2 linked regions of the Geobacter metallireducens GS-15 genome follow. The protein of the gene in region 2 binds, or shares a complex with, the protein of the main gene of each other region. Links are inferred from orthologs where the notes say so. Each region holds a gene or a part of one and is shown on either strand. Other genes may lie near its edges. The genes, in order: dnaG and dnaB.

Region 1 (3,315 bases), 2.5 Mb from region 2 along the record:
ATCCTCACGTCAAGATCCCGGATCTCATCGATAATGGAGAGGACGCGATTGGCCTGGACGTCTTCCTCGTCCTCTTCCAGTTCCTCTTCTTCAACTTCCTTGCTGATCTCGGCCGCGCTTATCTGGAACTTGCGGAGTTTGTCGCCAAGGGCGATTATCTCCTTGACGGTAATGGGAGTGGTAAGGATGACACGGGCGATGTCGCGTTCCCCTTCCTCGATCCGCTTGGCGATCTCAACCTCACCTTCGCGCGTGAGAAGCGACACGGAACCCATTTCCCGCAGGTACATCCGGACCGGATCGCTCGTGCGCCCCAGGACCCCCGGCTCGTACTCCATCTCCTCCTGCTCCCCCTCCATCTCCTCTTCCTCTTCGAGGTCGAGCTTCATCTTGGGGATTTTGACCTTCTGCGATGAATCGACGAGGTCGATGTCCATCTCACCGAACATGCTCATTACATCGTCAATCTGCTCCGTTGAGAAGTCGGGAGGCAGCACGTCGTTGACTTCGTCATAGGTAAGGAATCCCTTCTCCTTGCCGATGTCCACCAGCTGCTGCTTAACTTCGTCCGAACTTTTCTTGGCCATCAAATTCACCTCATTGCACGCTGTTCTTATTAAGATAACTGCGATTTACGGTTTCGCAAGGCATCAATCTCAGCCAGGAGATCCCGGTAGCGAGGACTATCGGGGTCGGTCGCCGCCAGTTCCCGAGCCAACTCCTTCATCCGGCCGAGAGAGTTCCGCTCCAGAGCCGCACGGCACTGGTCAAAGGCCTTGTGGACATCAACGTCGGCCAGATGGTCGTCGTTGACAAGAAATGCGGCGATACGGCCCCGTTCCTCTCCCCCTTCCACCAGATCGAGAATCTCGCTCCATTCGACTGGCTTCCCGGCTCCGATACGCTCCAGGATTGCCTCGGCGACGGGAAGGAACTGCGGGCCGAAGATACGCGCAGGGTCGTGGTTCCTTACCCGTTCAGCCACCTCAGGATAGCGCCCCATGAGCGAGAGGAGCATCTCCTCGGGGGTGGCACCCTTTTTCCGGCGAGACTGCGCGGGAGCCCTCTCGTCCCGGGGAGCAGCAGGGGACGAGGAACCACCGATCTTCCGCGCCAAAGAGCGAACATCGACACCGAGAACCCGGGAGATTTCCCGCACATAGAGTTCCCGCTCGATGGCATTGGAGACCCTTGCAAGCCGCGGGGCCATCTCGTCGATGACCTTCACCTTCCCCTCGACGGTACCGGTATCCTCGTCCCGCACCAGCTGACGAAAGAAATAATCAACCACCGGACGCGCTTTTGCCAGACGGGCCGAAAACGTCTCGGCACCCTCTTTCCGGATGAAGCTGTCCGGATCCTCCCCGGCGGTCAGCTCCACCACATGGGCGGGGAATCCGGCATCGAGGCAGAGGTCCATGGCCCGCAGCGTCGCTTTCCGTCCGGCGCTGTCGGCGTCGAACAGGGTATAGACATTCCCCGCGTAGCGCTTCAGAAGCTTGATATGCCCCTCGGTGAGGGCCGTACCGCAGGTGGCGACCACGTTCCTAACCCCTGCCTGGTAGAGGGCCAAATGGTCAAAATACCCCTCCACCACGATGGCGCTCGCCGTCTCCCGCATGGCTCCCTTGGCGAGGGAGACGCCGAAGAGGACCTCGCTCTTGTGATAGATGGGCGATTCGGGAGAATTGATGTATTTGGGTAGCGAGTCGTCGAGAACCCTGCCGCCGAACCCGATGGCACGGCCATGGATGTCGGTGATGGTAAAGAGAAGCCGGTTTCGGAAGGTGTCATAGAACCCGCCTCCGTCCCGACGTCTCACAAGACCTAGCTTCTCCGCCAGTTCCAGCGGCACCGAGCGATGCTGGAGATGACGGGCCAAGAAGTCCCAGCGGTCCGGGGCAAAGCCGAGGCAGTACGCCTCTGCCGTGGCCCGATCCACACCACGTCCTTCCAGATAGCGACGCGCCGTCCCCCCCTCCTCGCTCCGTTCGAGGGCCTCGCGGTAGAACCCCACGGCCAGATCCATGATACCGTGGAGTTCCTCCCGTTCGTCCAGGCGCCGCTTTTCCGCAGCGGATACGGGACGATCCTCGATCTCAACCCCCACCCGCTTGGCAAGAAACTTCACCGCCTCGGGGAACGAGAGCCCCTCCATCCTGGCGATGAACGTAATCGCATTCCCCCCCACGCCGCAACCGAAGCAGTGGAAGATCCCCCGGGCCGGATTCACGTTGAAGGAAGGGGTCTTCTCGCCATGGAAGGGGCAAAGCCCCTGGTAGTTGGCTCCCGACTTCCGGAGGCTCACGTAGTCGGACACCACGTCCAGAATCGAGGCCCGCTCCCGGACCTCCCTGATCTTATCGTCGGGGATCAGTGACATCTTTAGTCCGATTTTCTCCGGCAGGCCGTTTCTCAACAGCATTTTTTCGCCAACCAGTCACAATGTCCTTCCCGCAGTCGGCGAGGGCCCGGGCAGAGCCGGATGCGGCTATCCTGCCCCGTACCCCCTGGGGAACGGAAGGGGAACTGGCCAGATAAAGGACAATACTGAGAAGAAGCCCTCCCTGCAAAAGGCCGAAGACAATTCCCCCGACGCGGTTGACCCCTCCGAGGAGGACAATTTTCAAGATTACGGTGAGAAGGTGTCCGACGAGAAAGAAGAGGAGGCCGATCGCCAGGAGGATGCAGAGGAACGCCACTGCGGACGCCACCCGGGGGGGAAGATGAATAAGATTCCCCAGGAACGCGCCAGCGGCCTGGTAATAGGTAAAGGCCGCCCACCCTCCGGTCACCAACCCGAGGAGTGAGCAGACCTCGCGGACAAAACCCTTCATGAACCCCTTTGCCGCAAACCCCAGCAAAACGGCCCAGAGCAGTATATCGAGGAGGCTCATGCCGAACTCGTAACCTTAACAACGGGCAAAAGAAGAAGGGGGCAATCCAGAGAATCGCCCCCATAGCTCATATTAGTATTGTGATGTCAGAAAAAGAGCGCAACGCTACGCAAGCTTTTCCTTAACCACTACACTGACCAGGGAACCGTCAGCCCTGCCGGTCACGTGAGGCATGATGGCTTTCATCACCTTCCCCATATCCTTCGGGCCCTGGGCTCCACTGTCTGCGATGGCCTGCACGACCAGCGCCTCAACCTCTTCACGGGAAAGCTGCTGCGGGAGGAAGGTGAGAAGCACTGCCAGCTCTTTCTCCTCCTTCTCGACGAGGTCGGTCCGACCTGCCTCGCCAAACATCCGGATCGACTCCCGGCGTTGCTTGACCAAGGTGGAGAGAACCTCCGTTATCTCCCCATCGGTA
Region 2 (3,185 bases):
GTTGTGCTCGGGGCGGAGCAGGAAGGAGACGTCCCTCATGGCCGTGTTGGCCAGGACGGTGAGTGCCTCGGGATCGACCTTGAGGACCTCTTTCCCTTCGAAAGTTGCGACGCTGACATACTTCTCCGAGTCGGGAATCTTGTAGTACGACGTCTCATCTTTCTCGAGGGGGAAGGGTTCCTGGTAAACGAACGGCTTGGTGGACATACATGCTCTCCTTTCGCGTGGGTTTATGAGGAGTTTTCTGTATACAGTATGCAGGTCGCAATCTTATGTAATATTTTTCATTTTGTCGAGAGGGAAGTTGAACATAACCGGGAGATTGCAGTTGCGAACAGCCGATCTTCTGGTACATGTTGTAAGAACGTCATAACGCGGTAACATGACGATGATAATCGGAACAACAGAGGCCTCAGCAGAAAAGCTCATTCGGGAGGAAAGCACCATGAAGATGCAGGAGATCAAGGAAATTGCCAAGCAGCGGGGGGTCAAGGCCGGCACCCTGAAAAAGGCCGAGCTGATCAAGGCCATCCAGCGCATGGAAGGGAATTCCGACTGCTATGCCGAGGGAAAGGCCGCAAACTGTGGTCAGGACCAGTGCCTGTGGCGGGAGGACTGTGACTGAAACCCGGTGCTGCGCGGAGGAATGAAGGGCGGGGCGGGCTGTTTGGTCGCCCCGCCTTTGCTTTTGTGCCGATGGGGAGGCGGGTCAAAATCGTTGACCGGGTAGGCGGCGCGAGTTATAGTACCCCCTTCCCCCACTTGCTTCCGGCATTCGTTTTAAACATTCCCAAGGCAGGCCATGTCCGCAGTAGACCTGAGAAAAGTTCCTCCCCAGAGCATTGAGGCCGAGATGTCGATCCTCGGCGGGATTCTCCTCGAAAACGAGGCGATCAACCGCGCCCTGGAGATCATCGAGGCCGACGACCTCTACCGGGAGACCCACCGGAAGATTTTTCGGGCCATGGTGGACCTCTCCACCCGCAACGAACCCTGCGACCTCATTACACTCACCGACGTGCTCAAACGCTTCGGGGAGCTGGAGGAAGTGGGAGGGGCCGCGTACCTGGCCACCCTGGTCGATTACGTCCCCACTGCCGCCAACATCGCCTACTACTGCCGGATGGTGAAGGAGAAGTCCATCACCCGCCGTCTCATCACCGCGGCCACCGACATCGTCACCAAGGGGTACGACGTGGAGACCGGGGTGGAGGAGCTTCTCGACACGGCCCAGAAGAACATCTTCGAAATTGCCGACAACAAGCTTCGCCCCGCGTTCACGCTGGTCGGCACCATCCTCAAGGATACCTTCAAGCACATAGAGACCCTCTACGAGAAGAAGGAGCATGTCACCGGCGTCCCCACCGGTTTCTACGACCTGGACGAGATGACTGCAGGCTTCCAGCGGGGGGACCTCATCATCATCGCCGGTCGCCCCTCCATGGGGAAGACCGCCTTTGCCCTCAACATCGCTCAGCATGCCGCGGCCCACGCCAGCACGCCGGCGCCGGCGGCCATCTTCTCCCTGGAGATGAGCAAGGAGCAGCTGGTGATGCGGCTTCTCTGCTCCGAGTCCCGAGTCGACGCGAGCCGCCTGCGGACCGGCCATCTGGTGGATACCGACTGGCACAAGCTGACCAGCGGGGCCGACAAGCTGGCCAAGGCGAAGATGTTCATCGATGATACTCCGGCCATCCCGGTGCTGGAGATGCGGGCCAAGTGCCGGCGTCTCAAGGCGGAGCACGGTCTGGGGCTCATCGTGGTCGACTATCTGCAGCTCATGCGGGGGTCGAGCACCGAGTCGCGCCAGCAGGAGATCTCGGAGATATCCCGCTCCCTCAAGGCCCTGGCCAAGGAACTGGACGTGCCGGTGGTGGCCCTGTCGCAGCTGAACCGCTCCCTGGAGAGCCGCACCGACAAGCGCCCCATCATGAGCGACCTGCGGGAATCGGGCGCCATCGAGCAGGACGCCGACGTGATCATGTTCGTCTACCGGGACGCCGTCTACTGCGACGACTGCAAGAAGCGGGACGGCTCCTGCACCAAGGAGCACGACAAGGACGCCGAGATCATCATCGGCAAGCAGCGTAACGGCCCCATCGGAACGGTAAAGCTCCTGTTCAACGGCCAGTACACCAAGTTCGAAAACCTGGAGAAACGTCATGACTACTAGCATCCATCCTTCAGCACAGATAAGCCCCTCCGCCACCATCGCCGACGGCGTTGAGATCGGCGCCAACGTCATCGTGGGGGACCATTCCTCCATCGGCGCCGGCACGAAGGTGATGGCCAACGCCGTCATCGGCCCCTGGACGAAGATCGGCGAGAACAACACGATCCATTACGGAGCCATCGTTGGCCATGACCCCCAGGACTTCGGCTACAAAGGGGAGGAGAGCTGGACCATCATCGGCAACGGCAACATCATCCGCGAGGGTGCCACCATCCACCGGGGGAACCGGCCCGGGACGAACACGGTGGTCGGCGACAACAACTTCTTCATGGTCAACTCCCACGTGGGGCACAACTGCGTGCTGGGGAACAATATCATCCTGGTGAACGGGGTGCTCCTGGCCGGCCACGTGGTGGTGGAGGACCGGGCCATCGTCTCCGGCAACTGCGTGGTGCATCAGTTCTGCCGGATCGGAAAATTTGCCATGATGCGGGGGCTTTCCCGCACCTCCCGCGACGTGCCCCCCTTCTGCATCATGGACGACACCCACACGGTTAAGGCTCTGAACCTCGTGGGACTGCGCCGCAACGGCTTTGACCAGGCCCGCATCCGCGCCATCAAGAATGCCTTCAAACTCCTCTTCCTTTCGGGGCTCAATATGCAAAACGCCCTGGCCGAGGCGGAGCGCACTCTCACCATTACCGACGATGTCCGCTACCTTCTGGACTTCATCAAGAGCGCCAAGCGGGGGGTCTGCTTCGGACACGGCGTGATCGTGGACGTGGAAGAGAAAGACTAAAAAGAGGAGTTTCCCCAATGACCCAATACAATCCTTTGAAACAGATTCCTGCGACCGCCGGTTATGGTAAGGGCGACGTCTTCGTCCTATTCGGCGAACTCTTCGGCCGGGGGTACGCCAACGGCATCGTCGACGAGGCAAAAAAAGCCGGCATGACCATCATCGGTGCCACCGTGGGGCGCCGCGACAACAACGGACCGCTCCGTCCCCTCA

What was found.
Region 1: the proteins of dnaB (region 2) and dnaG are in contact, whole or in part, in a crystal structure (PDB 2R6A), measured with the Geobacillus stearothermophilus proteins. The link is inferred for Geobacter metallireducens GS-15 from one-to-one orthologs. Residues at the interface, in WP_033016901.1 of Geobacillus stearothermophilus: Ser13, Glu15, Ala16, Gln18, Glu91, Leu92, Asp94, Ala95, Val96, Pro97, Thr98, Ala99, Ala100, Asn101, Tyr104, Tyr105, Ile108; in WP_049624496.1 of Geobacillus stearothermophilus: Lys456, Leu457, Leu458, Pro459, Ala460, Asn463, Ala464, Leu467, Leu535, Leu536, Ile537, Ala538, Gln544, Glu545, Asp548, Tyr549, His552.

What each region holds. Positions count from the first base shown.
Region 1 is NC_007517.1:434,436-437,750, reverse strand. What follows is about bases 1-2,997. They hold dnaG (DNA primase), read right to left. Parts: upstream 2,384-2,997; coding sequence 617-2,383; downstream 1-616. Other genes in these bases: GMET_RS01960 (CvpA family protein), read right to left, coding at 2,361-2,897; rpoD (RNA polymerase sigma factor RpoD), read right to left, coding at 1-587. Also shown: GMET_RS01955 (GatB/YqeY domain-containing protein), read right to left, coding at 3,003-3,315. UniProt on the Escherichia coli protein: RNA polymerase that catalyzes the synthesis of short RNA molecules used as primers for DNA polymerase during DNA replication.
Region 2 is NC_007517.1:2,914,670-2,917,854, reverse strand. What follows is about bases 121-2,987. They hold dnaB (replicative DNA helicase), read left to right. Parts: upstream 121-802; coding sequence 803-2,173; downstream 2,174-2,987. Other genes in these bases: lpxA (acyl-ACP--UDP-N-acetylglucosamine O-acyltransferase), read left to right, coding at 2,163-2,972; GMET_RS12900 (SAP domain-containing protein), read left to right, coding at 383-625; GMET_RS12905 (fumarate hydratase), read right to left, coding at 121-207. Outside these bases: more of GMET_RS12905, read right to left, coding at 1-120; GMET_RS12885 (enoyl ACP reductase FabMG family protein), read left to right, coding at 2,990-3,185. UniProt on the Escherichia coli protein: The main replicative DNA helicase, it participates in initiation and elongation during chromosome replication. Travels ahead of the DNA replisome, separating dsDNA into templates for DNA synthesis.